DNA from 2 places in the Roseibium salinum genome. Region 2 is predicted to be linked to the other one. Evidence: riboswitches for the same ligand, from Rfam matches in the RefSeq annotation. Region 2 holds a riboswitch; the other holds the start of a gene.

Region 1 (15,037 bases), 250 kb from region 2:
GCTGAACGCGAGCCTTGCGGCACGGCGCGATTCCCTTCCCCGTGCGGGGAAAGGGTTGGGGAAACAGCGAAGCCGCGTTCTGCAGAGGTGCTGCAATACCCCCACCCCCGACCCCTCCCCTCAAGGGGGAGGGGAGCTACGCCGCAGGCGCTGGAGGTAAAGTCGGAAACCGCGATTTCGGGAGCGGCGATTTGCAAGCACCACCATCCCGGCCGAGGAATCGTTGCGAATTGAGCACCAGCCCTGCGCTACGGCACCGCGCGATCCCCTTCCCCCTTGTGGGGAAGGGTTAGGGATGGGGGTACACGGCGAAGCCGTTCCTTTACCCGCCGACTTTTTCCTTCAACGGCGTGAACAGGCGGTTTTCCTTCGTGAACACATAGTCCAGCGTCTCGACCGTCACCGTCTCCGCGCCTTCGCCGATCAGAAGCTCGGCACAATCGGCAACGGCGTCCTTCGGGCAGAGCACGCTGACATGGTGTGCGTCGTTGATGTCGGAGAAGCGCTGAATGGCTCCGATCTGGCTGACGGCCCGCAGCGCCTGGGTGCGGTCGTGGACGACGGCCTTGACGAGCTTGACGCCCCGGGCCGTTTCTTCCGCGGCCACCCGGTCGAGGATCGACCGTGCGGCGGCGAGCGCGGTTGCCGACCAGTCGGCGCTCAGCGAGGCGACGAGATTGGCCTGGCTCTTCAGCATCACCCCGTCGGAAAGGATCTTGAGATTGTTGGCGTGCAGCGTCGAGCCGGTCGTGGTGATGTCGACGATCAGTTCCGCGGATCCGGCCGCCGGCGCCCCCTCCGTTGCCCCCGCGCTCTCCACGATCCGGTAATCGGCAATGCCGTAGCGCGCAAAGAACGAGCGGGTAAGGTTCACGTATTTGGTGGCGACGCGCAGGCGGCGGCCGTGACGGTTGCGGAAATCGGAGGCGACGTCGGAAAGATCCGCCATGGTTTCCACATCGATCCACGCCTTCGGCACGGCAACGACCACATCCGCCGAGCCGAAGCCGAGCGGGGTGACGATATGCACGGTGTTCTGCGGATCGGTGATGTTCTCATGCACCAGATCGAGCCCGGTGATGCCGAAATGGACCGAGCCGTCGGCAAGCGAGCGGGCGATTTCCGAGGCAGACAGGAAGGCGATCTCCACGTTGTCGAGCCCCTTGATGGCGCCGCGATAATTGCGCGCGCCGCCCGGCTGCTCGACCTTCAGGCCCGCGCGGCCGAAGAAGTCGTGGGTGTTTTCCTGCAGGCGCCCCTTGGACGGGATGGCGATGATCAGCTTGCTCATGGCTTATCCCTTCACGCTCGCGGCAATCCGGTCGAGCCACATGGAAAACCCGATGGCCGGAACGTCGCGCTCGGCTCCCAGAAGCGTCACCAGCTTGTCGTAGCGGCCACCGCCGACAAGCGGCCCCTCCACGGCGCCCGCAGCGGCGTGAATTTCGAAGACGAAGCCGGAGTAATAGTCGAGACGGCGGCCGAATTCTGCGGCAAAGGTCAGCCGGTCCGGATCGATGCCCTTGGCCTGCAAGGCGGCCAGGCGCTGCTCGAAGGCGGCCAGCGGCGCATCGAGGGCAAGGCCGGATTTCCTGGCGAACTCGCGCAGCGCACTGCCGGCCTTGGAACCGTCCGCTTTCAGGGACAGATACGCCGTCAGCGTTTCCGCGGCCTTGTCATGGCCGCGCGCACCGGTTGCCAGCGCCGCCTGCTCCAGGAACCGGTCGGCGATTTCGCTCGGCGTCCGCCCGCCCACGGCGGAAATGCCGGCGATCGAGAGAAGGTCTTCGACGACCGCGTGGGCCGCTGCCGGATCCGCGCCCTCGAGCGCCGACAGGAAGCCGAGCCGGACGTCGCGGCTCTCGTCGTCCGACGCTGCGCCGCCGGCCATGCGCCCGATTGCGGCGGACAGCTTGTCGGTTTCGCCAAACAGGTCCCGCAGGCGGCGGCGCCAGACGGCAGGCAGGTCGAGGTCATCCAGAACCGCGGCGAACAGGGTTTCGTCACCGATCCGGATCGAACTGTTTTTCAGGCCGAAGGTTTCGAGCGCCTTGACGGAGAGGGCAAGCAGATCCGCATCGGCTTCCGCGATGTCGCTCCGTCCCAGGCTTTCCGCGCCAAGCTGCGCAATCTCGCCCAGGCCATCGGCGCGCTGGCGGAAGACCGGGCCGCTGTAGCAATAGGCAGCCGGCAGCCTGGCGTTTTTCCGTGCCAGGTGATGACGGCAGACCGGAATGGTAAAGTCGGGCCGCAGGCACAGGTCGACGCCGTCCGTGCCGTTGGTCAGGAACAGGCGCCGGCGGATATCCTCGCCTGTCAGGTCCAGAAAGACGTCGGCCGGCTGCAGGATCGGAGGGCTGACCGGGCTGTGTCCGGCCGCCTTGAACATCTCCAGAACCGCATCGATCTTGGCCGGGTCCAGTCCGATGGTGTCAGCCGCCGCTTTCATCAAATCAACCCTCGCTCGCCCGTCTGCGGTCCTCGGCCTGGCCGTCCAGGATGCCGCGGATCGTCTCGATCAGGTCGGTTTCCTTCACGGTGACCTGCGCCGGGCGGCTTTCGCGCCACGTGATGTTGTCGGTGATTTCCTCCGACAGGCGTTTGCCCTCGATCAGGTCCTTGACCTGGATCTCGCCGGCCTGGCGCTCGTCGGAGCCCTGGATTATGGCGACCGGACAGCCGCGCCGGTCGGCATATTTCAGCTGGTTGCCGAACTTCTTCCAGTTGCCCTGGTACATTTCCGCGCGGATCCCGGCATTGCGCAGATCCTGAACCATTTTCTGATAGCGGCCAAGCGCCGCCACATCGCCGTCCATCACGGTGACGAGCACCGGCGCCACCACCTCGGACGCGCTCAGCTTGCCGAGGTTTTTCAGGGCGGTCATCAGCCGGGAAACGCCGATGGAAAAGCCGGTCGCCGGAACGTCGCGACCGGTGAAGCGCTTGACGAGCCCGTCATACCGCCCGCCGCCGCCGACCGAGCCGAACTGGACCACTTCGCCCTTTTCGTTGGTAACGTCGAACAGGAGCTCGGCTTCGTAGACGGGGCCGGTGTAATACTCCAGACCACGGACGACGGAGGGGTCAAATCTAATGCGCTTTGAACCATATCCGGACAAAGACGTAACTTTGAACAGAACGTTTAGTTCGTTCAGTGCCGCGCGCCCGCTGGCGGTATCTCCGACAATTGCTTCGAGGCCGGATATCGTAGCTAGATTTGAGTAGTACAAACCCGGTGATGATTCCTGCTCATCGCCTTCTACATACCCTTCAACGTCAGCAGGCTTCTGGAAATGCTCGATCCCTGAATCTGTGCCATAGCCGGAAGCGAATACGTATCCTTTGATAACATCTATTTGGGTGCTGGAGAGATTGGCACCGGAGGTGAAATCGCCGCTTTCGTCCTTCCGCCCTTCGCCCAACAACTTAGCGATTTCGTCCCAGTCAAACTTATCAAGCTTGTCGAGTGCGCGAAGCACCGTGAGGCGGGTTTGGCTATTTTCATCGCCGCCAAGACCGACAGCTTCCATCAGCCCGTCCAGAACCTTGCGGTTGTTGACGCGGATGACGTAGTCGCCGCGCGGGATGCCGAGGGCCTCCATCGTATCCGCCATCATCATGCACATTTCCGCGTCCGCCTGAACGCCCGGCGCACCGACCGTGTCGGCGTCGAACTGCATGAACTGGCGGTACCGGCCCGGGCCCGGCTTCTCGTTGCGGAACACCCAGCCCGCACGGTAGGTGCGGTAGGGCATCTGGATTTCATTGATGTTTTCAGAAACATGACGCGCAAGCGGCGCCGTCAGGTCGTAGCGCAGGCTCATCCACTGCTCGTCGTCGTCCTGCACGGAAAAGACGCCGGCATTCGGCCGGTCGGTGTCCGGCAGGAACTTGCCCAGGCAATCGGTATATTCGAAGGCGGGCGTCTCGACGGGGTCGAAACCGTAGCGCTCGAAAACCGTGCGGATATTGGCCAGCATCTCGTCGGTCGCACGGATGTCTTCGGCAGAGCGGTCAACGAAGCCGCGCGGCAGGCGGGCTTTCAGTTTATTCGGTTTTTGGGCCATGAGGTCTTAATGGGTCCTGGCAGGTTCCGTACCCGTTGCGGCGAAAAACGGTCCGGCAACCGGGCGTTATGCATGTTGCGGTTTTCCTAGACGAAACAGGGCCCGAGAGCAAGGCGGCCGATGCCCGGAAGGGCGCGTGCGACCGGCGCGCGCGCTGCGGCGGAAGGGGAAAGTCCGCCCCGTGCCTTGTTTGTATCACAGTTGCGGCTAAAAGGTCTGCGATGGATACTGCATACCGCCAGCCGCAGGAAACAATGCGCGCCATCGCAGGCGGGCCGTCATGCGTGTCTTTTCTTGTAATTAATCTCTGGCAGGCTATGTTCCGCGCGCAATTACGGTAGAGGACGCCGGCCGGCGGACAAGGATCGAGAATGGACAGTGCGGCGCGCATCGCAGAGGACAAGGCCTTGAACGGCGGGTCGGAGAGCCGGCATGTCCGGCCGGCAGAACCTGCTGAACTCAGCGTTATCCTGCCCAGCTTCAACGAAGCCGCCAACATTCCGATCCTGGTCGGTCTGCTCGACACGGCCCTTGAGGGCATTGCGTGGGAAGCCATCGTCGTCGACGACAATTCGCCTGATGGCACGGCGGGCGTCGCACGCGCCATTGCGCAGACGGATGCCCGCATCCGGGTGATCCGCCGCATCGGCCGGCGCGGGCTGTCCGGCGCCTGCATCGAAGGCATCCTTGCCTCCTCGGCGCCCTATGTCGCCGTCATGGATGCCGACCTGCAGCATGACGAGACGATGCTGCCGAAAATGCTGGCGGAACTGAAGACAGGGGACACCGACCTCGTGGTTGCCAGCCGCAAGATCGACGGCGGCACCGCGGGCGAGGGGCTCTCGTCGATCCGCGCCTGGGGCTCCAACATTGCCAACTCGCTGGCCCAGAAGCTCCTGAACATAACCTTGACGGACCCGATGAGCGGGTTCTTCATGATCCGCCGGGAAAAGGCCGAAGCGCTGGCGCCGAAACTGTCGCCGCAGGGGTTCAAGATCCTGCTGGATCTCGTCTCCAGCGCTGCGGGAAGCCTGAAGATCACGGAGCTTCCGTTCACCTTCCGCGAGCGCCAGCACGGCGAAAGCAAGCTGGATACGCTGGTCACGCTGGACTATTTCGGCCTGCTGCTCGCCAAGTATTTCGGCAATGTCGTCTCCGTCCGTTTCCTGATGTTCGGCCTTGTCGGCGCCAGCGGTCTCGTCGTTCATCTGGTGGCCCTCAGGATGCTCCTGCTCGGCGACGTGGAATTCAATCTCGCCCAGACCGGGGCCTCCTTCGTGGCCATGACGTCGAACTTCTTTCTCAACAACCAGCTGACCTACCGCGACCGCCGCCTGCGCGGCATGCAGGCCCTGATCGGCCTCTTCACATTTTATGCCGTCTGCTCGGTCGGCGTGCTGGCCAATGTCGGCGTCGCCAACCTGATCTATACCGACCCGTCCTACTGGTGGTTCGCCGGTACGGCCGGCGCGATCATGGGTGCGGTCTGGAACTATGCGGCCAGCTCGGCTCTCACCTGGCGCAAATCGTAAGAGCGCCCGCCGATGACACTTGAAAAGACAGACGACCTGCCGTTCTTCCTGCGTCCGGCGGGGCTGGTTGTGGTCGTCGGCCTGCTGACGGCCCTGAAGCTCTTTGCATCCGCCAACGCCCATTTCGTCGAGGACGAAGCCTATTACCGCCTCTGGGGTCTTTATCCGGCCCTCAGCTACTACGACCATCCGCCGATGATCGGCTGGTGGATCGCCGCTGGGCAGGCGGCCTTCGGCGATACGGTGTTCGCGGTCCGGGTGCTCGTCATCGTCTCCGGCCTGATCGGCACCGTCGCGCTCTGGCGCACCTCCGCCATCCTGTTCGACCGAAAGGTCGCAGGTTGGGCGGTGCTGTTTCTCAATACCAGCCTTCTCGTCGGCATCGGCGGCATACTGGCGACGCCCGACGCGCCGTCCGTCTTCTTCTGGGGGCTCACCCTGTGGGCGCTGGCCGAGCTCTCCGTTTCGAAAAACCCGAACTGGTGGCTGCTCGTCGGCCTGATGGCGGGCTGCGGCCTCCTGTCCAAATATTCCGTGCTCTTTCTGGGCGCGGGAATCGTGCTGTGGCTCGCCTGGGTGCCGGCAGCCCGCCGCTGGTGGGGTGCCTGGCAGCTCTGGGCGGGCGGCGCCATCGCCATTATGTGCTTCAGCCCCGTGCTTTACTGGAACCACGCCCACGAATGGGCGAGCTTCTACAAGCAGTTCGGAAGAGCCGCGAACGGCGGTTATACGGCGAAATATATCTTCGAGTTTCTGGGCGCCCTCATCGGCCTCGCCAATCCGCTGATCGCAATCCTGGCGGCCCTGGGCGCGGTGAAACTGTTCTGGGGATTGCGGGCACGGGAAATCGCGCCGTCGCTGCTGCTCCTCACCGTGCTGCCGTTTCTCCTCTACCTGCTCTATCACTCGCTGCACGCGCGTGTGCAGGCGAATTGGCCGGCACCGCTCTTTCCGGCCTTTGCGCTGATGGCCGCCGTGTTCGTGGCCGGGCTTGGTCCGGACCGGACGTTCTGGCGGCGCTTCGCGGCTGGGGGCGTCGTTCTTGGCCTTCTGGTCGCCGTGCTGGTTCAGCTTCACGCGGTCCGCCCGTTTACCGGCCAGTTTGCCCGCAAGGATCCGACGTTCCAGCTGCGCGGCTGGCCGGAGATCGGCGGGCGGATCAAGGAAATGGCGGCCCGGGAAAATGCCGCTTTCGTCGTGACGTCCAGCTACGGTCTCAACGGCCAGCTCGACTTTCTCCTCAAGGACACCGCGCCGGTCATCCAGATCAACGAGCGCATCCGCTATGTGATGAAGCCGGAGCCGGTCCCGGACCTCTTCGACCGGCCGGGCCTTTATGTCACCGAAGGACGCCGCGACCGGGCGGACCAACTGAGCAGCAGTTTCCGGACCGTCGAAGAAATCGCCGAACTGGAGCGTCAGGTCAAAGGCATCGGACTGGAAAAACTTGTCGTCTACAAGGTCGAGGGACGGATCGGCCCTGTTCTCGAACCGCTTTCGTACCGGTAAACCGGCCACAGGCTCAAGGCTCTCGCAAGAAGAGACTTGCAAACAAGCAATGAATGCCGCAGGGAAGTAGGACATTTCCACCGTCCGGTCCGCCTGCGGAAGTTCATGAAGCGAATTACTCTTGGAGCATTGGACTACGGCCTCGCGTTCGGGGTCGACCGCGCATTGCGTCAGCTTGCCGAGCACGGACGCCTGAGCGCCGTTGGCGCGATCGTCGCGACTGAGCTGTGGCCACGGGAGTTCCGTCCGCTTCAGGAAACGGCGGAGATGGTCGGCAAGTCCGTCCACTTCGGCGTGACGCTGGCCTTCAGCGGCGACCGGGTGTCTCCGGTCAGCACCCGCATGCAGGAGATCTACGGCGAGCGCATGTTCAGGCGCGAAAAGCTCCAGCGCCGCGCGCTCCTGAGGCTCCTTCCGGACGAACTTCTGCTTGACGAAGCCAAGGCACAGCTTGCCCGCTACAGCGTGCTGATGAAGCGCCAGCCCGATTTCGTTGCCGTGCGCGAAGGGCTGCTGGAGAGAACGGCCCTGGCGCGCCTCGTCTTCAAGGCGATCGAGCATGCCGATTTCGACGTGCCGCCACTGCTGATCTCGCCTGTGTCGCCGGGGTTCAAGGCCTCGCGGCTGGCCCGCCTTGCCAGGCCCTTCGGGCTGCAGATCCTGCAGAAGGCGGCCCCGCTGCCGGAAATCGCCAACCGGGAAGAATTGCACCGGCTCTTGCACAACCATTTCGACGGCATGACCGACCGCAGCTTCGTGGCCGCAATACCAGGCCGCCCCGACGACCGTCTGCGGCGGGACGAACCCCGCAGGAAAATCGCCATCCGCGAGTGCCAGTATGAAGTCCTGGCCAGCGACCGCTTTTTCCGAACGCTGGACAAGAAGGATGTTTTCTTGAGCTGAAACGAAAAAACGGCTCTGTGGGGAACAGAGCCGTTTTTCGTGGAGGCCAGGAAGAGGGGGAGGGGCGCCCCCGCTTCCATGACTTGAGATATAGGGATATTTTGCTTGATTGCACGTGATGGAAATCACAGGATTGCGCTTGATCCTCGTGAATTCATGGTGGCAGCGTACGGCAGGGGGACCAGGTGGCTGAAATCAAAAAGGATTTTCTGAAAAATAGCTTTTCGTTGGAGGGGCTCGACCCCGAACTGGCGGTCGGTTTGTCGCGTCTGGCACGACCGATGAAAATACCGGCGGGTACAATTCTTTTCGAGAACGGCGATCCTGGAAACGGCTGCTATGCGGTGCTTGAAGGGTCGCTGAAGGTGTCCTTGATGTCGATTGACGGCGATGAACAGCTCCTGGCGGTTCTGGGCCCGGGCGACCTTGTCGGCGAACTGGCATTGCTCGACGGCCGCCCGCGCTCCGCGACGGTCATCGCCCTGAAGGAAGCCCAGCTTGCCTTCATCGACAAGGCGGCGTTCCAGCGCTTCGCCGACGAGAAGCCGGCGGTCTACCGCCACATGCTGTCGATCGTCGGCAAGCGCCTACGCCATGCCAACGACGTGCTGGCCGCCCGTTCCTTCCTGCCGCTGCCGGGCCGCGTCGCGCAGACCCTGTTGCAGCTTTCGGAAACCTTCGGCAAGCCGCTCGACAACGGCCGGGTGCTGATCCACTACAAGCTCAGCCAGGCGGACATCGCCAACATGGCCGGCGCGGCCCGTGAGAATGTCAGCCGTGTCCTGAACGACTGGAAACGCTCGGGCACGATCAGCCGGATCTCCGGCTACTATTGCCTGGAGCAGGTCGCGTTCCTGGAACAGGCGTCCACGCTGTAGGCAACATCCCACACTTGTCTTCAGTCTCCATCATCATCCCGGCCAGGCGCAGCGCGAGCCGGGATCGGGGAACCGAGTGGTATCGGTTCGAAGAACGAAGGCCTGCGGCTCTGCGATCCCGGATCTCCGCTGCGCTCCGTCCGGGAGGACGCCCGAAGCGGTGGCGCGGAAGGCGTCATGGCCCGAAGCCTGCCTGATCAAGTCGGAAATGACCGCGGGAAGGTTCTTCAGTATTCTTTCTGCAGCTCCGCCATCTGCGTGCCCACCAGGATCGATGCCAGCGTTTCGGTATTGAGGCTGTCCAGGAAAGCCTCGGATGCTCTTGCCATGGCGCCTTTCAGCGCGCAGCGGGGCAGGAAGGCGCAGGTGGTCGGTTGCGGCCTGAGGCACGCGACGACGCCGAGGTCAGGCTCCATCAGGCGCACGACGTCGCCGAGCCTGATCGCTTCCGGCGCTGTTGCCAGCCGGATGCCGCCGCCGCGCCCGCGTGTCGTTTCCAGATAGCCGCCTCTTGCCAGTTGCGCGACGATCTTCATGACATGCGATTGAGCCAGTCCCAGCTGCGTGGTCAGCTTGGCAACCGTTTGAGCCTCGTCGGACTGGCCGGTCGCCATTAGAATTCTCAAGGCAAAATCGCTGGCCTGACTGAGGCGCATGGCTGACATCCATTAAACATTCATCTTAGATGTTGATTTTAGCGCGACGATGTGAGATTTAAAAGATGCATATTAGATGAATGTTATGGAGACGGTGATGGAAGCCCGCAATTCCGTTCCAGGGCAAGCTCTCCCGGGGAGCGTCGGCGCAGACGGGGAAGACCGGCTGCGGCGCTATGAAAGCGTGAGCGAGCAATCGATCCATGTGATGGTGCACACGTTCTACGGCTGCATCCGAGAGCATCCGCGGCTCGGCGAGATCTTCTCCCGCCGCCTGGACGGCAGGTGGGACGAGCACCTGCCGAAGATGGAGGCTTTCTGGCAATCCGTTCTCCTGAAGAACGGCGCCTACAGTGGCAAGCCCGTGCCGGCGCATGTCAAGCAGACGGAACTGGTGAGCTCCGATTACGGTGAGTGGCTGAGCGTGTTCCGTCCGGTCGTCCGGGAGCTTTACGTTCCCGAGCTCGCCGACGAGATCATCGCGGTGGCCGAGCGCATCGCGCAGAGCCTCTGGCTCGCCACGTTCGGAGTTGCCGGGGCGACCCCGCCGGAGAATCTTTCCACCGAACATCGCGAAGGGCACGCATCATGCTGACGGCTGTCGTTCTTGTGGCGGAGGCCCTCGTGGTGGTCTGGTTCGCCGGGTTCTCGATCATGGTGACATCCATGTATCTGGACTCCCGCAAGTTGCCCCTGCCGAAGCTCGATGTGGCGGGCCGCACGCTGCTGGGAAGCGCAAAACTCGCCTTTGTCACCGGCATGGCGGCCCTTGCGGTTCTGACCGTGCTTGAAATCCCGTCCATCGGATAGGAAGGATCTTTCCAAATGACCCGCTCGACCTTTCTGCATCGAAGCCTTCCGATCCTGCTGATCTGGGTCGCCGCACCGCTTCCCCTGTGGATCATGGCCATCCTGCTGCTGGTGATGCGTTAAACGGCTATTGTGATCTTCACGCTGGCGGTTAGTCTTTCGCGACTGAAAGATTTGGGGGGCTCAGGCGTGAATGATGACGAGCAGCCAAGCGGCGATCTGACACTGCGAACCATGGCCATGCCGGCCGACACCAATGCCTCCGGAGACATTTTCGGCGGCTGGGTGCTGTCGCAGATGGATCTTGCCGGCGGCATTGCCGCCGGGCAAAGGGCTCAGGGCCGCGTGGTGACGATCGCGGTCGACAAGATGAAGTTCATCCGTCCGGTCCATGTCGGCGACGTCCTGTGCGTCTACGCCGACATTGTCCGCGTCGGCACGTCCTCGATGGAAATCAAGCTGGCAGCCTGGGCTCTGCGGCACCGCTATGGCCACCGGGAAAAGGTGACCGAAGCGATCTTCACCATGGTGGCCGTCGACGACAGCGGCAAGCCGCGCCCGGTTCCGAGGGTCGTTTAGCGGCGCCTGGGACGAAGCACGGAATGCCTATCCCTCGCTGCTTGACCAGCCTCACGCCAGGGAGGGGCGAAGGCCGCCAACTGAAAGCTCACTTCGGTCACGGCCGGTAGCGGTTGAGGATATCGGCAAAAAGATCCTCGTCGACCGCGCAGGTGCAGCCGTTTGCCCAGAGCTGAAGCAACCCCCGCAGACGTTCAAGACGCGCCTGACCATCGAGCGGCGCCTTGTGCCGGGGCACGCCGCCGATCAGGCGCAGGGAATTGATCTCGCGCCAGGACGCAGTCTTCGGCCGCCTGCTCCCAGGGACCGGAGCCGATGTCCGCATTTCCGGCGAGCTGATTATCGATCAGGTCTGCCGCACGTCCGGCAAAAGGCTGTTGAGACAAAAAATCCTCCATCGGTTGCCCGAGGAGGACTGGCGCATGAGAACAACCGCTTAGTTGCCGATCAGCCTCTCTTGAGGTTCTGTCCAGCCGCATCCCGTTGCGGAAACCACCTTGCCCGGTCAGGCAGGTTGGCGAGGGCGCCAGCCCTTCTCTTGATGATTGCGCGCTTATGCCATGACATCAGGCACTTGGCAAGCGGCTGCGTGCATGGCACAGGTTTTTGCTGGAAAAGTGGCAAGCTGTTGAGCGAATGCCGGTTTCCGCGCAGGGGCGGGGAAAAGCCGGTGTTGGACAGATTTGATTTCCACTGCAGCCGCCCGCTCATCCCGGTCGGCATCCTGCTTCTTCTGGCCGCCGTCCAGCCCGCGCATGAAGGACAGGGCAGTCTCTCTGAAGGGCTATGAAGATCCTTGCTGACGGTCGTAGTCGATCCGGCCATCCACAAGGTGGATGCGCCGTTCCATCCTCCCGGCCAGTTCCAGGTCATGGGTGACCGCCACCACGGTGGTCTTCTGCGTATCGACGATTTTCTGCAGGCTCTCGAACACCTGCTCGGTGGAGGCTGAATCAAGGCTGCCGGTGGGCTCGTCCGCCAGGATAAGATCCGGAGAATTGGCGAGCGCCCTGGCGACCGCGACACGCTGGCGCTGTCCCCCGGAAAGCTGGTCGGGCCGGCGGTGCAGAAAGTCCCCGAGACCCAGACTGGCGAGAAGGTCAGTGGCATGGTCCTTCTGCCGCGCCGGGCCCAGCTTGCCGAGCTTCTGCATCGGGATCATCACGTTCTCAAGCGCGGAGAACTCCGGCAGCAGGAAGTGGAACTGAAACACGAAACCGAGTTTTTCCAGGCGCATGCGGGCAAGTTCACTCGCGCTCATGTCCCCCGTGTCCTGTCCCGCGATGAGCACATGTCCTTCCGTCGGCCGGTCAAGCAGGCCCAGCAGATAGAGGAGCGAGGATTTGCCCGATCCGGAGGGGCCGGTAATCGCCACGAATTCGGCCGCACCGATCCTGAAATCGACGTCCTTCACCAGGGTCACGGGAACGACGGCCGGCAGGATGCGCGTGAGCGATCTTGCTTCCAGCAGCGGGGCAGGGCTGCCCGTATCTGCGGCCGCGCTCATGCCGCACCTCTGATGATGTCGACCGGATTGAGCCGGGCCGCCTTGCGGGCGGGAATGTAGCCGGCGATGCCCGCCGAAAACAGGGCCAGCACGCTGGAAACGGCATAGTGCAACGTGGAAAAGTAGATCGGCAGGCGGGTCATTTCCACGTCCTGGGTGAATTCGAACTTGATCGTGGCGAGGTAGCTCGACAGCCCGAAGCCGAGGGCGCATCCGGCAATGGCGCCGAGCACGCCGATGACGAGGCCCTCCAGGACGAAGATCTGCTGAATGTCTCCTTCCGGAAATCCCAGCGACTTGAGGATGGCGATATCCCGCGCCTTCTCGTGCACGATGGTCGAGACGATGTTGAAGATGCCGAACCCGGCCACCACCAGAATGGCGCCGACCACGGTGTACATGATGACGTTGCGCACGAAGAAGGCTTCCATCAGGCCTTCATTGGCTTCCTCCCATGAGATCGCCTTGTAGCCCAGTTGGCGCTCGGCACGGGCGGCAACGTCGTTCGCCTGCCTGATGTCGGTCAGGCGGATGGCGATGCTGTTGATGATGTCCGGCTTTTCCAGCAAGATCTGAACCGCCTTGAGCGGTGCATAGGCCAGTCCCTCGTCCTTCGTGGTAATGCCGGAATGGAACAACCCGACGATCCTGAACCGCTTGGCCAGCCCGTTTGCCGATGTGAGTGTAACCGTGTCGCCGACGCCCGCCCCCAGACGTTCGGCGGCCTGGTCCCCGATGACGAGCCCGTTTGCCGTGGTATCCAGATCGTCAAACGAGCCTTCACGCATGTCTTCCCTGATTTTCGAAACGCTGAGTTCGCGGCGGGGGACGACGCCGACAAGGTTCATGCCGATGTCCTGGCCGCTGTAGCGCAGCACCGCCTGGCCGCTCAGCCTTTGCGCCATGTTGCCGTCCACCCAGTCCCGCAGCGACGCCAGGGCCTCGGTCGGGTTGCGGATGCCGCGCAGGTCTTCCCGCGGCCTCAGGCCGTGAAAGGCGACCGCGTTGTAGACGACGCTCGCGGGCTGTTCGGCCGGGGCGCGCTGTTCATCCAGAATTTCGACATGGGGGATGGCATCGATCAGGGTTGCCGTGAAGTCCCGCTGCGAGCCTTCCATCAGGCTGGCCATGGCGATCGAGAAACCGACGCCAAGCGCAACCCCGAATATGGAGACCACCGTCTGGCGCATGCGGCTTCGGATGTGAGTCGTCGCAATCCGCAGGAGCAGCATCACCGCGGCTCCCCGGTTCTGGGACGAACCTTCTGCCCTTCGGTGAGCTCCGCGTTGAACGGCATGACGATGCGTGCATCAGGGGCCAGCCCCTCGAGGATCTCTATGGCGCGCGTGCCGCGGATACCGGTCTCGACCGTTGCCAGTGCAATCCGGCCTTCCGCGCCGACCACCTGCACGGTCGAGCCGTCGAAAGCAGCCGCCGACACCAGGAGCGCATCGTCCTTCTCGCGGGTGATGATGTTGATCTCGGCGGTCATGCCGATCCGCAGCGGCGTCTCTTCGGGCAGGTCGAGATAGACGCGGTAGTTCTTCAGAACCGGATCGCCCTTGGGCGTGATCCGTGAGACGGTCGCCCGCAGATCCTTGTCCGGGAAGGCGTCCGCACGGATAAGCGCCATATGCCCCTCGCTCACCTTGGGAATGTCTTCCTCGTTCACTTCCGCAACCAGCTGGAGGGGCCGGGGCTGCCCGATCCAGAAGAGAATGTCCCCCGGTTCCGCCACTTCGCCGACAGAACCGTCCTCGCGCAATACGACGCCATCCATCGGGGCGGTGATCTGGTAGTCGCTCAGCCGTTCCTTCTGCGCGGCGATCAAGGCGTTCACCCGGGCCAGTTCGCTTTGCGCCCTGTCGTAAACCTGTTGGCTGCCCACCCGCCGCTCCAGAAGCTGCAGGGCCCGCTCGCTTTCCGATTGCGCAAGAACCTGCCGGGCCTCCAGTTCGGCCAGCGTCGCGCGCGCATCGCCGCTGTCGAGCACCGCCAGCACGTCTCCCTGGCTCACCCGTTTGCCCTCGCAGCCGCACAGCGAAATGATGCGCTCGCGGATGATGCTGGTCACCTTGGCCCATCTCACCGGTTCCACGACGGCTGTCGCGTAGACGACGTCGGCGGCGCGGCCCGTGTAAGGAGTGGTGACATAAACCTCCGCCGGTCGGCTGGACCACCAGTAGGCACCGGTAGCCGCGAAGCCCAGGACGAGGAGTAGAAGCAAAAAACGCATGTCGCACCTTCGCAGATCTGCAGTCTAGCCGGATTGAAAGACTTTCGTCACGGATGCCGCCACCCGTGGCTCGGACCGGAATCTCGGCAGACCCTAACCCTGCAGTGCTGCGCTGCCATGCGCTGGATCAAATGATCCGGCGTCAACAGCATGAGTGCTAGTAGTGGGGCGGCTTGTCGATCCGGTGACCGGGATGGGAGCTTTCCATCATTTCCTCGACCTGTTCGGTCATGTTGGACAGAAGCCGTGTCATCCGCTCGATCTGTCTGCCCTGCTGGATAACGACGCCGTTAAGGTCATCGATCGTATTTAGGGCGTGGGCAAGGTCGATCTCAAGCTTTTCCAGCCGGGCTTCTTGAT
Region 2 (15,037 bases):
CTCGCCGTCATCGCCATTCACGCCCCCCTTCGCGAGACCGGCCTGTGGTTTCTCGGCGGCAGCAAGGACGTCCAGACGGCGACCTCGCGCTATTTCGACGTCCGGATCTACAGTGCGCCGTTCCTCCTGGCGAACTACGCCATTCTCGGCTGGTTCATCGGCCTCGGCCGTGCCGGCACCGGCCTTGCGCTGCAGCTCTTCCTCAACGGGCTGAACATTGCGCTCAGCCTCTGGTTCGTCATCGGGCTGGACTGGAGCGTCGAGGGCGTCGCGCTTGCCACGGTCTTCAGCGAAATTGCCGCGACGCTGCTCGGTCTGGCGCTGGTGCTTGCTAGCGTCAAGCGCGGCAGCTGGCCCGCCGCCGCCATTGTGTTCAACCGCCGCCTGCTGGTGCGCATGATGGCGGTGAACCGGGACATCATGATCCGCTCCTTCGCCCTGCTCTATGCCTATGCCTTTTTCATGGCCCGTTCGGCGGACCAGGGCGACACGGTTCTGGCGGCCAACGCGGTCCTTGAAAAGTTCATCATCGTTTCCGGCTATTTCCTGGACGGCCTTGCAACGGCCGCCGAACAGTTGGCCGGCCGGGCGGTGGGCGCCCGGCACCGGCAGGCCTTCGACCGCACGCTCAAGCTCACTGCGCTGTGGAGTTTCGCCCTTGCCGCGGGCCTGTCCGTCATCTTCTACTTGGCCGGCCCGGCGATGATCGCCTTCATGACCACCGCGCCGGACGTGCGCGAACTCGCGGACACCTATCTGATCTGGGCCGTTGTTGCGCCGCTTCTCGGCGTGCTCGCATTTCAGATGGACGGCGTTTTTATCGGTGCCACGTGGTCGGAGACCATGCGCAACATGATGCTGCTGTCGCTCGCAGCCTTTATCGCCGCCTACTACGCCCTCTTCCCGCTTCTGGGCAATCACGGGCTCTGGCTGGCGATGGAGCTCTTTCTCGGCCTGCGGGGCATCACGCTTCTTTTCGCCTGCCGCAAGCGCGCGGCCGAGACCTTCGCGGCGGCCTAACCGGTCTCCGCCGCCCAGGCCTCGACATTGGCGTCCCGGGCCTCGCGCAGGGAAGACAGACCGTGTTCGTCCAGCCTGGCACTGAGCCCTGTCAGTATCTCGTCGATCAGCGCGGGCCCCTTGAAGACCAGCGAGGAATAGAGCTGCAGGAGATCCGCCCCCGCGGTGATTTTCGTCCAGGCGGTCTCGGCGCTGTCTATCCCGCCGACACCGATGATCGGCAGATCCGGGCCGGCAAGTTTGCGGCTGCGGGCCAGGGCGATGGTCGATTTGCGGAACAGCGGCCGGCCGGAAAGACCGCCGGGTTCCCCGGCAGGTCCCGATCCGCTCAGTCCGTCCCGGCTGATGGTGGTGTTGGAGACGATCAGGCCGTCGACATTCTTGGCCAGCACCTCCTCGACGATGTCCTGCAGATCATCATCGGTCACATCCGGAGCGATCTTGAGAAGGACGGGAACGTGGCGGCCGAGCGTGCGGGTACAGTCGTCCCGCGCCGAAATGACCCCGGTCAACAGGTCCGCAAGCGCGGAACGTGCCTGCAGGTCCCTCAGGCCCGGCGTGTTGGGCGAGGAGATATTGACCGTGAAATAGGAGGCAATGTCGGCGAATTCGGTGATCCCGGCGACGTAGTCCGCGATGCGGTCGGCCGAATCCTTGTTGGCGCCGACATTGATGCCGACGATGCCGTTCAGCCTCGGGCGGCCGTCGAGCCGCTTGCGCAGCGCCGCGTGGCCCTCATTGTTGAACCCGTAGCGATTGATGACGCCCTGGTCTTCCGGCAGGCGGAACACGCGCGGACGCGGATTGCCCGACTGGGGCTTCGGCGTAACCGAGCCGACTTCCGTGAAGCCGAAGCCAAGCTTCAGCAGCGCATCGGGCACTTCGCCGTTCTTGTCGAACCCCGCCGCCATTCCGAGCGGATTGGGAAAGGTGAGATCCCAGAGCTTCACGGCAAGGCGCGGATCCGAAACCGGGGTGCGTCCCGGCATGACACCGTTTTTCAGGGCCAGCACCGTCAGCCGGTGCGCCGTTTCAGCGTCGAGACGCTGAAGGCCCTTGAGGGCCGCGTTTTCCAGCCAGGGAAGGTTCATTCGCCCAGCTCCGGAAAGACGTGCGATCCGTCCGGTGCCAACGGCAGGTCCCTTACCCACAGGGCTGAGCTCGGGTCGAAGTCGCCGTAAAGATGGGGAAACAGGGCGCCGCCGCGCGAGGGCTCCCATTTGAGCGCATCGCCGAAATCGGCCGCGTCGAACTCGGCAAGCAGCAGGTCGTCCTCGCCGGCAAAGTGCCTTGCCGCCGTTTCGCGGACCTGTTGCGCGGTGGAGAAGTGAATGAAACCGTCGGCGAGATCAACCGGCGCGCCCTTGAACACACCCGCTTCGACCGCCTCCTGCCACAGGGACCGGGGGACGATCTTGAATATCAAAGTCATGGGCGCGCCCTGTTCATCCACATTTCCATTAAGCGACCGGTTGTCCGGCTGCCTTGATCTGGAACGGAAACTACTCAAACGGTGTTATCCGGACAAGCCGGGTTGCCTAATCTTTACCCGATGTCTGTAATATGGCCGGGAAAACCCGGCACGCTCGACGGAGCGTTCCTGGCCAGTAACATTGAGCGATCCTGGTATGAAGTTTCGGCCCTTCCTGGTACCTGCCATCATGCTGACCGTCACCGGCGGCCTGCTTGCATGGCTGTTGCTGGCCGAACCGCCCGAAGTGGACGACGCGCAATCGGCAGCCTCCGCTCCGCAGGACAGTTCGATCGCCACGACGGACATCACGGACCAGGACGCCTCCGCGGTTCCCCTGCCGCAGGACATTCGCGATGTATCGCCCGAAGGCGTGTCGGCACCGCAGGTGACCGGGACGCTGACGCGCATCGACCCGTCAAAGCGCTATCTGGAGCTCCGGAACCCGCCCGCGGAAGAAATCGGCGACGGACCGATCGAGCTCACAAGGGTGCAGGTCCTGGACGGTGGCCGCATCAGGACGGACAAACTGACGGTCACGCTGGCCCATATTCAACCTCTGCAACCCGATGAAACCTGCGTTTCGAAGCTGGGCGGACAATGGCCCTGCGGTGCTCGCGCCAGAACCTTTCTGCGCGGTCTGATCCGGCACCTGAAGGTCTCGTGCGAAATGACCGAAGAGCTTGGGCCGGGCCATATCCGCGGCACCTGCAGCAGGGGCAATATCGACCTGGGCGAACGCATGGTGCGCTACGGCTGGGCGGACCCTGCTCCCGATGCCCCTCCCCGCTATGCCAACCTGGCTCAGACCGCCCGGGAGAAGACCCTCGGCAAATGGCAGTCGGAATTGGTTGCCACGCTTCCTGAAGTCAACTCGGACTACGACACCGGCGTCGAGTTACCCGGCCTCAAGGACCTAGTGCCGGAGATCGTGGAATGGAGTCTTCAGGCGGATCCGGAGGAAGCCGGTCAGGTGAGCGCACCTGCCAACCCTGACAATGCATCCGGTCAGCTCCAGTAGCTGATTCGGCAGTTCTTGCACGTCCATGACGCCCCCGTGGAAAGTTACCTGATTTCAGTGATTCAACGTTGAGCACGGCCAGGTATTTGAAACCCTGCGACGGCAATCGTCAGGTTGAACTGACAATACTACCTATCTTGCCTGCTCATTCCGGTAGAGCGTTCCTTAACGAACTTTCGCCATAGTGAATGTACTTCCATCAACCTCCCGCGAGAACCCAATGTCCGCACCCGAGAAGAGCGCTCCTTCACAAACCGGAAATGTCGCCAAGTACCTCCGCTTCATGTCCAAATCGGGAAGCAACACCCAGTCGGCACAGCGCGCCTGGAAGACCTTGCAGCCGGCTCTGCCGGAGATTCTCGGCCGCTTTTACGACGATCTTCTGGCCCAGGAGGAACTGCGCCAGAAGATGGGCAAACATGAACAGAATACGGCCCCGCTCAAGAACGCTCAGACCAGACACTGGGAGTACATCTTCAACAACGATCCCGATCCGGAATTCTTCCGCCAATCCGCCCGCATCGGTGTGGCGCATGTCAGGATAGGCCTGGGAGCCGAATGGCTGATGTCGGCCTTCGGCCGCCTGCTCAACGAAGCAATTCCGATTATCGTCAAGAAGCACCGTTTTTCACACAGCGCCATGATTGAAACGCTCCAGACGGTTGTGACGCGGTTCTTTCTGGACATGGTGATGGCGCAACGGGCGTTCGAGGTCGAGCAACGCCGCCTGGAGGATATCAACAAAAAGGAGGCGGACAGCCTGCTGAACCTTCGGGCGACCGCAGACACGATTTGCGAGCTCAATGAGCTTGTGATGGCAATGGCCCTCCTGTCCCGCAATACACAGGACGCCAACGCCAACGGCCAGTCCATTTCCGTTGCCGTCGAGGAGCTTGTCGCATCGATCGGGCAGATCTCCGAAAACAGCGAGGGCGCTGCCCAGGAAGCGATCCAGACCAACAATGCGGCCAAAGACGGTCTCGCCAAGATGTCGGCCGTATCCAATGCCATCGGCGAGATTTCATCGACGTCCCGGCAAACCTCCCGGAGCCTGCAGGACCTGAACGAAGCAGCCTCCCAGATCAGTGAATTTCTTTCGGTCATCCAGTCGATCGCGGATCAGACAAATCTTCTGGCGCTCAACGCCACCATCGAGGCGGCACGCGCGGGAGAAGCCGGCAGAGGCTTTGCGGTGGTCGCCGCGGAAGTCAAAACGCTCGCGGCACAAACCGGCAAGGCGACAGAGGACATTTCCCAACGGATCGAAGCGCTGACGGCGGGGATGGAAACGATCCAGTCGGCGATAGAGAGTTCAGAGGGCGCCATCAACAAAGGCGAAGAAGCGATCGGATCCGCCAATGAAATCATGCAGTCAATCGACGGCATGGTCTCGACCGTTTCCGAACGGGTCACCCAGATTACCGGGATCCTGCATCAGCAAAAGGATGCCAGCCACGAGATCGCTCAGAACGTGTCGAACGTTGCTGCGCTGAACGAAAGCACGGATTCGCAGCTCAAGGACATGCACATCATCCTCCAGAACAGCAACAATCAGTTCAACGACAACGCGCAGTCGCTCGTCAACGCCGATTCCGCGCAGTCCTTGTGCGAAATGGCCAGGATCGACCATGTGCTGTTCAAGAAGCGCGTCGTCGACACCGTAACCGGCCACGATAACTGGACCTGCGCCGAGTTGCCGGATCATCACCATTGCTCCCTGGGCAAATGGTGTGACGGCGTTCAGGACGAACGGATCAAGGCCCATCCGGCATACCAGAGATTGCTCGCTCCGCACAAAGCGGTTCATGATGCGGGACACCGGGCCTTGAGCGCTATCGAAGCAGGCCGCGCGACTGAAGCATTCACAGCCCTTGCCGAACTGGATGAGGCCAGCAAGGGCGTTCTGGAGGGGCTTGCCCGGCTCTCCACGGCCATGGAAAACGGTCTCGGCGACGCTGGCGCCACCAAGGCCAATCGAGTGGCAGGAGCATCCGGTTCGCAGTAAGCCCGACCGGCACGCTCAACCCAGCCTCTAATTCGAAGGATTGAGGGCGGAGCACATCACTCCGCCCTTGTCGCCGGCGCCCAGTTCGGCGATCTGGGTATCGACCGGCGGATTGCCGAAAGACCGAGCGCCTGCACAAATTGCGGGCGCATGATCGCCGGTTCGGCTTGCCCTTATGGAACTAGGCAGAGCTCATCGCTCCGCCTCTCCATTTCCTCAGGCCGTCAATTCCCCGGCGAGCGCCTTGCGGATCAGCTCGCGGGTTTCCGCTATGCCGTAGAGCGCCACGAAGGACCCGAAGCGCGGGCCCTTTTCCTGGCCGAGCAGCAACTGGTAGAGCGCCGAGAACCAGGCAACGGAAACGCCCGGTCCGCCGTCCGGGCCCTTCTTGCTCGGGTCCTGATAGCGCTCGACCGCACGGCCGACATCCAGGACCGCGTCCTGGATCGTCGCTCCGTCCGCATCGGACGGCAGTTCGGCCAGTTTCCGGTCCAGTCGTTCGAGGGCCTCCCGCTCGACATCGTCCGGCGTCTTGAAGGATTTGGCCGGTTTGACGAAGTCGTCGAAATAGCGGATCGCATAGCCGACCAGCGCATCCAGTTCCGGATGGCTGTGGGCCGTCACGCCCGGCGCATAGCGCGAGATGAACGCCCACAGCACGCCCTTGTTCTCCGCATTGGAAGCCGAGACGAGGTTGAGCAGCATGGAAAACGGCACCGGCATGTCCATCTTCGGAATGCTTCCGGAGTGAATGTGCCAGACCGGGTTCTGCAGCTTCTGCTCCACCGTCATCTCTTCGTATTTCTGGACAAAGGTGTAGTACTCGTCCACCGCCTTCGGGATGACGTCGAAATACAGCCTCTTTGCCGTCTTGGGCTTCTGGTAATTGTACAGCGCAAGGCTTTCGGGCGCCGCGTAGGTCAGCCACTCGTCGATGGTCAGCCCGTTGCCCTTGGACTTGGAGATCTTTTCTCCCTTTTCGTCCAGGAACAGCTCGTAGACGTAGTGTTCCGGCGCGGTGCCGCCCAGGATGTTGCAGATCTTGTCGTAGATCGGCGCATTGGTCTGGTGGTCCTTGCCGAACATTTCGAAATCGACGTCCAGGGCCGCCCAGCGCATGCCGAAATCCGGCTTCCACTGCAGCTTCACCCGGCCGCCCGTCACGGAAACCGTGATGTCGTCGCCCGTCTCGTCTTCGAAGGTGATCGTGCCGTCCTTCGGGTTCACGTCCTTCATCGGCACGTAAAGCACGCGGCCCGAGGTCGGCGAAATCGGCAGGAAAGGACTATAGGTTGCCTGACGCTCTTCTCCGAGCGTCGGCAGCATGACGTCCATGATCTGCTGGTATTTCTCGGTCGCCCGGATCAGCACCTCGTCGAACTTGCCGGACCTGTAATAGTCGGTCGCGCTGGCGAACTCGTAGTCGAAGCCGAACGTGTCCAGGAACCCGCGCAGCATGGCATTGTTATGCGCGGCAAAGCTGTCGAAATCGCCGCCGAACGGGTTCGGCACGGAGCTGAGCGGCATCTGCAGGTAAGGTTCCATCGCGGCCCGGTCCGGCACGCTTTCCGGGATCTTGCGCATGCCGTCCAGATCGTCGGAGAAGCACAGCAGGCGGGTCGGGATCTTGTCTTCGGTCAGAAGACGGAAGGCCGTGCGCACCATCGTCGTGCGCAGGACTTCCCCGAAGGTGCCGATATGGGGCAGGCCGGAGGGGCCGTAACCGGTTTCGAAGATGACCGTTTTGCTTGGATCCCGTTTCTCGATCCGTTTGACCAGCTTACGCGCTTCTTCGAACGGCCAGGCTTTCGATTTCCGGGCCGCCTCGACAAACTCTTGCGACAGGTCAAGCGGAGGCAGGGATTGGTCGGTCATTTTCGTATCGTTCTGTTGTTTTGAATGGAAACAGCCCCATTCCGGCAGGTATCATGTGTGCGATGGCCGGATGCTGCAGCGCGACACTAGATCAACCTGCCCTGATGTGCAATCACGGGAAGAGGCAAGTTGGTTGCAATGGGATGACTTGAAGCTTTCCCTGCAACCCGTTACATCGGGCACACCACAGGTCTCGGAATGACCTGGCCCTCAATGCGGCGCCACCGGAGAATGAATAGTGTCTATGAATGAACCAATCAGTGTGCAGGAAGCCCTCATCTACGTGATGGTCATCGTCTCGGCGTCGGACAACTCGATGACCGACAACGAACTGGCCACGATCGGTGACATGATCAAGATGCTGCCCGTATTCCTGGACTACGACAACAACAAGATCATTCCGGCGGCCCAGCGCTGCGGCGACATCCTGCAGGAGGACAACGGCCTCTCCCTGGTTCTGGAGCTGGTGGGCGATGTCCTGCCGGCGAAGCTCTACGACACGGCCTATGCGCTTGCGGTCGAAGTCGCGGCGGCAGACCTGGAAGTCCATCAGGAAGAACTGCGCGTCCTGCAGCTGCTGCGCGACCGGTTCCGGCTCGACAAGCTGACCGTCGCCGCCATCGAACGCGGCGCGATTGCGCGTCACCGGACGGTTTGAGGCCGACGGCTGTTAACCCAGGAATGAATGCAGAGCTGAGTACGTTTCTCGATCAGGTTGCACCATTTGATTGAGAAACGTACGACCGCAGCCGGCATATCAGTTGCGCGCTCAAGACAATTTCAATTATAGACTGTACTTCAGGTTTGTCCTGTGCACCGCATTGCCCCAGGGTGAGGCGCACCAGCTTGGGAAAATGTGGAGGGGTCTGTGTCAATTTCCGGCGAGCGCGAACCAGCGCAACCTCAGCAGAAGACAAAAAAGCCGCCGCTCAATCGCAGCGACCGAATTCACTATGCTGTCAACGGATTTCTGGTCGCTTTTATGACGGCAGCCGTGCTGAAGTTTGCAAACTTCTACTATGAAGCAGCAAAAGAAGTCGGCGGCGATTTCTACGTCTGGATCGTCGTGGCGGCTGTCGCCGCGTTAGCGACCGGGCTTGTCGTATTGCTGTTCTTGATCTTCACAATTCTTACGTTTCCTCGCCGCAACAGAAGTCTCTGGGCCGCCTTGGGGGTTGTGCTTGGCAGTGGAGTCGGGAGCCTGGTAATGACGTTTTTGATACAGAGCGGCATCCTGTAGTCGCCTGGTTCGACTCGGAGGCTTGTATGAAGAAGCAAAGAGCACTCGCCAGGCCGCTACCGGTTTTGATGTATGGGTGCGTATACATATTGATCAGTGTAACGGCCGCGTTTCCCGACACACCGAGCGTGAGTGACCACTCCAACGCGGCTACCGCAGATGTCGTTATCGAGAAAAACCATGAAGCAATTGCGTCGCGGCTATTCGAAAGCCTCCGCGCGGACAGCTCCTATTACCCCCCGTTGCCTGGCGGACACGACGTTCTCAACCTCTCCAGCCATTCCTACTATTTCGAAGAAGAATATCCAGGTTTCTGCGGTATCGGCAGCAAACGAAAGAGAAGAAACTTTCTGCATAATGCCAATGTGACCAGATTTTCCAAAGGCGGGTTTTTGAGATATGTAGAGAGGCAATGCAATTCTCGAATATACTACCTCAAGGAAGCAGATCTGATATATATTGTTCATCACGCTTCGAGAAGTCCTTCCAAGCGCGATAAATTTTCCGAAGACTTGTTATATGACCAAATTAACGGCCCGTTTGAAAGCGAGAAATTTGTCAGCCTCGTGAACGAGCTTGCGCTAAGGATTTCAAGGTCGCGACAAGGCGGCAGCCCTAAATAGAGCTTCTTGCCAAGCAAATGACCCGCCGCAGGCAGATTTAGCGAGTTAGAGTATTTCGCTCCTCGCGGCCTGAGCTCCCGCTTTCAAAGCGTGGATTTGGCGAGGGTCATCAATTCAGGCTATGGATGGCGTCCGGCAGGTCCAGCGAGAAGGCCGGAATGGTCACGTCGAACTGGGTGCCGTCCGGGCGTTCCATGGAATAGGACCCCGCCATGATGCCGGATTCGGTCGTAAGCGGGCAATGCGAGGAGTATTCGTAGGTCTCGCCGGGGTCGATCACCGGCTGTTCTCCGACCACGCCGTCACCGCGCACTTCCGACTGCCGCCCCATGGCGTCTGTAATCTGCCAATGCCGCGTTTTCAGTTGCACCGGCTCGGTGCCGCCGTTGTGGATTTCGACCATATAGGCCCAGATGAACTCGCGCTCTTCCGGCTTCGATTCATCGTCCAGATAGAACGGTTCAACCGAAACTTCGATCCCTTCGGTAGTGGCGCTGTAACTGCCAGACACGATAATTCCCTTTGGTTTAAGACCAGGGCCCGGAGCCGGGGGCGCGATGGCTCTTGGAGCCCTCGACGATCCAGTCCCTCAAATATGCAGGGGCTTATAGGGCGAATGACGTAGGCTTGAAAGGGACTTGATTGTGATTTCCGCCGGGATTCTGCATGAACTGTGCTGAAAATTCCCAGAACAGGTGCTTGTTTAATGTTCGATGCCCGCCTGCGTCCCCTGATGGACCCTCCCTTGAACCGCATGGGGCAGATGCTTGCCGGGTTCGGGATCACAGCCAACGGCATGACACTGGCCGGCTTTGCCTTTGGCGTGGCAGCGATGGCTGCAATCGTCATGGGCGCCACGCTCGCCGGCTTCGTCCTGATCGCCCTCAACCGGCTGGCCGACGGTCTCGACGGTGCCATCGCCAGGGCGACGCGCAAGACCAACCTTGGCGGATATCTGGATATTACCCTCGACTTCTTCTTTTACGGCGCCATCCCGCTTGCCTTCGCCATTCTGGACCCGGACGCCAACGCCCTGCCCGCGGCGGCCCTCCTGTTCAGCTTCTATGCCAACGGTTCCGCCTTCCTGGCGTTTGCCGTCATGGCGGAGAGGACCGGCCTTCGCACCGACGCGCAAGGCGCCAAGTCGCTCTACTATCTGGGCGGTCTTGCGGAAGGCGCGGAGACCGTCGCGGTCTTTCTGCTGATGGCGCTAATACCCGGGTTGTTTCCCGTACTGGCCTGGGGGTTTGCAATTATCTGCCTGGTATCCGCGGGCGCCCGGGTGATGATCGGGGTAAGGGCCCTGCGCGGCACCTGAAAATGCTCTGATGGTTCGCTGCAGCCTCGGTCTGAGCCAGTCCCGGCTGACGCTGCACCTGGCCGACGGGAGAAAACCACATTCCTCCCGAAGGCGAGCCCGGTCGCTCGGACCGGGCCTTTTCCCGCTAGATTGCGCTCAGCGCCTTCTCCACGTCTTCCAGCAGATCCAGCGGATCTTCCAGGCCGACGGACAGGCGCAGGATGCCGTCGGAAATGTCGAGCTCCGCGCGGGCCTCTTCGCCGATGGACTGGTGCGTCGTGGTCGCCGGATGGGTGATCAGGCTCTTCGCGTCGCCCAGATTGTTGGAAATCTGGATGAGCTCCAGCGCATTGGTGAAGCGGAAGGCCGCTTCCTTGCCGCCTTCGATTTCGATCGCCAGCATGGTCGATCCGCCGCTCATCTGGCGTTTTGCGACATCCGCCTGCGGATGGTCGTCCCGGCCGGGATAGATCAGGCGCCTGATCTTGGGCCGGCCCGCCAGGAAATCGGCGATCTTGCCGGCGCTCTCCGTCTGGCGGCCAACGCGCAGCGGCAGGGTTTCGAGGCCCTTCAGCAGCACCCAGGCGCTGAACGGGCTCATATGCGGGCCGGTGTGCTTGACGAAGGGCATCACCTCCTCGGTGATCCATTCCTCGTCGGACAGGACGACGCCGCCGAGGCAGCGGCCCTGGCCGTCGATATGCTTGGTCGCGGAATAGACCACCACATCGGCGCCGAGCTTCAGCGGCGACTGATAAAGCGGCGTTGCAAAGACGTTATCGACGATCAGGCGCGCCCCGGCGGTCTTGGCGATGTCGGCAACGGCGGCAATGTCGATGACTTCCAGCGTCGGGTTGGTCGGGCTTTCAAGGAACAGCGCCTTGGTGTTCGGCCGCACGGCGGCCTTCCATTCATTGATATCCGTGCCGTTCACCAGCGTGCTCTCCACACCGAAGCGCGGCAGAAGCGTTTCGCAAATGTAGCGGCAGGAGCCGAACAGAGCCTTGGCGGCGATCACATGGTCGCCGGCCCTGACGGAGGCCATCAGGGCGAGGTTCACGGCCGCCATGCCGCTGGCGGTGCCCCTTGCGGCTTCCGCCCCTTCCAGGGCCTTGATGCGGTCTTCGAACATGGAGACGGTGGGATTTGCGTAGCGGGAATAGACATATCCCGGATTTTCGCCATTGAACCGGGCTTCGGCGGCTTCCGCATCGCTGTAGACAAACCCCTGTGTCAGATACAGGGCTTCCGACGTCTCGCCAAACTGCGAGCGCATCGTTCCTCCGTGAACCAGATTGGTTGCCGCGCGCCAGTTCCTGTTTCCGGTGTTCTCAGTCATGTTTCATTCCGCTCCAAACGCAAAAACCCCAGCCTGAAGACCGGGGTTCGCACCTCCGGCCTTTTTAGCAACTTGTTTAACGTGGCTGCAAGCCGGCCGGCCCAAATCACCACGAAGTGCTTTTCTCCTAAGGGAAAACCTGCAGCGGGTCAATCTCCTTCCGACAAAGGTGCCGGTTTCCTGTTGGCGCGCGCGGCCGCATCCGTTAAGGACGTAGGGCAAATGAACGTATGGAAAGCTTAAATGAACGTGACAGCGGGTCAGGTCTTGAACGGAAGCGCATCTCTTTCAGCAAACGGTATTTTGCCCGAACGCATCATTCACGCCATGTTCGCCGCCGGCGAGATTGCAGCGGACGAAGCGCCGGTCAGCGGTCAGGTTCAGCCGGCCAGCCTCGACCTGCGTCTCGGCAAGGTTGCCTATCGCGTGCGCGCCAGCTTTCTGCCGGGCCCCCATATCAGGGTGGCCGACCGTCTGGAGCAGTTGAAGCTCCACACCGTGGATCTGGCCAGCGGCGCCGTTCTGGAAACGGGTTGCGTCTACATCGTGCCCTTGCAGGAAAGCCTTGCGCTTGCCGCCGATATTTCCGCAACCGCCAATCCGAAGAGTTCGACGGGGCGGCTGGACGTGTTCACCCGGGTGATCACCGACAACGGGCTGGCCTTCGACACGGTTCCCGCAGGCTATAGCGGCCCGCTCTATGCGGAGATCTCGCCCCTCACCTTCCCGATCCTGGTGCGTACGGGCTCCCGCCTCAGCCAGATCCGCTTCCGCCGCGGCCAGTCGCTTATTCCCGATGTGGAGCTTGAACAGGTCCACAAGGATCACACGCTGATGAGCGGCGGCAATCAGCGGATCGGCGGCGGGGTGCAGCTTTCCATCGACCTGGAAGGCGATGGTCCGGGCAAACTCATCGGCTACCGCGCAAAACAGCATTCCGGCCTGATCGACGTCGACGTGGTCGGCGCGCAGGATCCGCTGGACTTCTGGGAACCGATCTACCGGCGGCAGACGGCGGAGCTGATCCTCGATCCGGATGCATTCTATATCCTCGTCAGCCAGGAAGCGGTGCATGTGCCGCCGGCCTACGCGGCCGAGATGGTGCCCTTCGATCCGCTGGTCGGCGAATTCCGCGTTCATTATGCCGGGTTCTTCGATCCGGGCTTCGGCCATGCGAGCGCCGGCGGCATCGGCTCACGGGCGGTGCTGGAGGTGCGCTCGCACGATGTGCCGTTCATCGTCGAACACGGCCAGACCATCGGGCGTCTCGTCTATGAGCACATGGCGGAGCGGCCGGAACGGCTCTACGGCGAAGGCATCGGGTCCAACTACCAGGGCCAGGCCCTGAAGCTCTCCAAGCATTTCAGGTCCCCGGATCATACTGCGTCCGGATGAACGCGGTTTGTCCCAGCGCTGAATGCAGTCGGTCCAACCTGAGGCGACATGGCCCTGAAGACGATCACGCGTGAATTCGAGGGTTTTCTGGAAGACCGGAAGTCCCGCTTTCTGGCTTATCTCGTTCCCATGGACCGGTTCGAGCAGCGCCTGGAAGAGCTGCGGAAAGAGCACAAGAAAGCCGCCCATATTGTCACCGCCCACCGGCGGCTCCTCGATGACGACCGGATCGAGGAAAGCGGCAAGGATGACGGCGAACCGGCAGGCACCTCCGGCATGCCGACCCTGCGCGTGCTGCAGGGCGCGGATCTCATCAACTGCGCGGTCCTGATCGTGCGCTATTTCGGCGGAACCAAGCTCGGCGGCGGCGGTCTTGCCCGGGCCTATTCGGGGGCGGCGCAGGATGCAATCAACAATGCGGACCTCGTGGCGTTCCGGAAGATCCTCACCAGGAAGGTCAGCGCCGATTTCGCCGCTAGCTCGGACCTGGAAAGGCGCGTTGAAACCCTTGGCCTCACCGTGCTCGCGCGCGATTTCACCGAAGACGGCGTCACGCTGACCCTCGAGGGACCGGAAGAGGCTCTTTGCGAGCTTTAAATCCGCCAGGGCGCCTGCTGAACTCTGGTCCGGCTAGACCCTTTCCTGCCCCACCTGGCTCCTGAGCTGCCTCAGTTCCGCCCTCAGCGCCTTCACTTCCTCCAGGATCAGCCCGGTATCGTCATGGATCGCCTGCCGGTTGGCATCCGCCTCGGCATCATGCTCTTCCTGCATGGCCGAGACGATGATGCCGATGAAGAGGTTCAGGACCGTGAAGGCCGTGCACAGGATGAAGGGCACGAAGAACAACCAGGACAGCGGAAACTTTTCCATAACGGGCCGGACGATGCCCATGGACCAGCTTTCAAGGGTCATGATCTGGAACAACGTGTAGAGCGACTTTGGCAGATCGCCGAACCAGTCGGGAAACGCCGCGCCATAGAGCTTGGTCGCCATCACGGCGAACACGTAGAAGACCAGCGCCATCAGCACCACGATCGACCCCATGCCCGGCAGGGCGGAAATGAGGCCGCCGATGACCCGGCGCAACGACGGCACTACGGAGATGAGGCGCAGCACGCGGAGAATGCGCAGCGAACGCAGCACGGTGAAGGCACCGCTCGCCGGCATCAGCGAGATCGCCACGATCGCAAAATCAAAATTGCTCCAAGGGTCCTTGAAGAACTTCGGACCATGGGCGTAAAGCCGCAGCCCCAGTTCCACGACGAAAATGCCGAGGATCAGGCTGTCGAGAAACTTCAGGAATTCGCCCATCTGCGCCATGACCGACGGGCTCGTTTCCAGGCCCAGCGTCACCGCGTTCAGAACGATGATACCGATGATCCAGAATTCCCAATTACGTGAGGCGACCAGCGCCCTGATCCGATTTCGCATATATCTGCCCTGGAACTTGACCAACCTGTGGTCCGCGCACGTGCGCCGGCCAGAACATGGCGATTCCTTCGTTGCAGTGCAAGATGCCGCCGAAGGGGAAAAGATCGGCGGCCTGCTTGACAGCAACGGCAACTCAGCGCAGAAATCTCCAGCTCGAAGCGGGTGTAGCTCAATGGTAGAGCAGAAGCTTCCCAAGCTTAAGACGGGGGTTCGATTCCCCTCACCCGCTCCAGAAACTCCCCAATCTCACAAGCTCCCGCTCCCGAATTCACCGGCCTCAGCGAAGCGTTTCGCCGATACGGTCCGGTTTGCGCACA

Evidence for each region. Region 2 has a riboswitch for S-adenosylmethionine ahead of ON753_RS14990 (O-succinylhomoserine sulfhydrylase). Riboswitches for the same ligand answer to the same signal wherever they lie in the genome.
Region 1: another riboswitch for S-adenosylmethionine. It lies ahead of ON753_RS16115 (hypothetical protein); the one in region 2 lies ahead of ON753_RS14990 (O-succinylhomoserine sulfhydrylase).

What each region holds. Positions count from the first base shown of each region.
Region 1 is NZ_JAPEVI010000003.1:2,493,570-2,508,606, reverse strand. It holds gene ON753_RS16175 (DNA-3-methyladenine glycosylase I) at 1-5, shown strand, start outside; gene hisG (ATP phosphoribosyltransferase) at 323-1,291, opposite strand; gene ON753_RS16165 (ATP phosphoribosyltransferase regulatory subunit) at 1,295-2,449, opposite strand; gene hisS (histidine--tRNA ligase) at 2,454-4,067, opposite strand; gene ON753_RS16155 (glycosyltransferase) at 4,439-5,599, shown strand; gene ON753_RS16150 (ArnT family glycosyltransferase) at 5,612-7,108, shown strand; gene ON753_RS16145 (ChbG/HpnK family deacetylase) at 7,214-8,011, shown strand; gene ON753_RS16140 (Crp/Fnr family transcriptional regulator) at 8,197-8,889, shown strand; gene ON753_RS16135 (RrF2 family transcriptional regulator) at 9,117-9,545, opposite strand; gene ON753_RS16130 (group III truncated hemoglobin) at 9,622-10,140, shown strand; gene ON753_RS16125 (hypothetical protein) at 10,134-10,355, shown strand; gene ON753_RS16120 (acyl-CoA thioesterase) at 10,590-10,934, shown strand; gene ON753_RS16115 (hypothetical protein) at 11,032-11,259, opposite strand; SAM-I-IV-variant riboswitch at 11,361-11,484, opposite strand; gene ON753_RS16110 (ABC transporter ATP-binding protein) at 11,719-12,441, opposite strand; gene ON753_RS16105 (ABC transporter permease) at 12,438-13,676, opposite strand; gene ON753_RS16100 (efflux RND transporter periplasmic adaptor subunit) at 13,673-14,677, opposite strand; gene ON753_RS16095 (SlyX family protein) at 14,835-15,037, opposite strand, start outside.
Region 2 is NZ_JAPEVI010000003.1:2,245,814-2,260,850, forward strand. It holds gene ON753_RS14935 (MATE family efflux transporter) at 1-1,020, shown strand, start outside; gene ON753_RS14940 (quinone-dependent dihydroorotate dehydrogenase) at 1,017-2,111, opposite strand; gene ON753_RS14945 (DUF952 domain-containing protein) at 2,108-2,452, opposite strand; gene ON753_RS14950 (thermonuclease family protein) at 2,649-3,512, shown strand; gene ON753_RS14955 (methyl-accepting chemotaxis protein) at 3,733-5,517, shown strand; gene ON753_RS14960 (lysine--tRNA ligase) at 5,734-7,392, opposite strand; gene ON753_RS14965 (tellurite resistance TerB family protein) at 7,637-8,050, shown strand; gene ON753_RS14970 (hypothetical protein) at 8,261-8,632, shown strand; gene ON753_RS14975 (hypothetical protein) at 8,659-9,255, shown strand; gene apaG (Co2+/Mg2+ efflux protein ApaG) at 9,365-9,766, opposite strand; gene ON753_RS14985 (CDP-alcohol phosphatidyltransferase family protein) at 9,962-10,573, shown strand; gene ON753_RS14990 (O-succinylhomoserine sulfhydrylase) at 10,701-11,894, opposite strand; SAM riboswitch at 11,938-12,017, opposite strand; gene ON753_RS14995 (2'-deoxycytidine 5'-triphosphate deaminase) at 12,138-13,289, shown strand; gene ON753_RS15000 (IMPACT family protein) at 13,338-13,886, shown strand; gene ON753_RS15005 (ion transporter) at 13,920-14,720, opposite strand; tRNA gene ON753_RS15010 (tRNA-Gly) at 14,879-14,952, shown strand; gene ON753_RS15015 (DUF1127 domain-containing protein) at 14,998-15,037, opposite strand, start outside.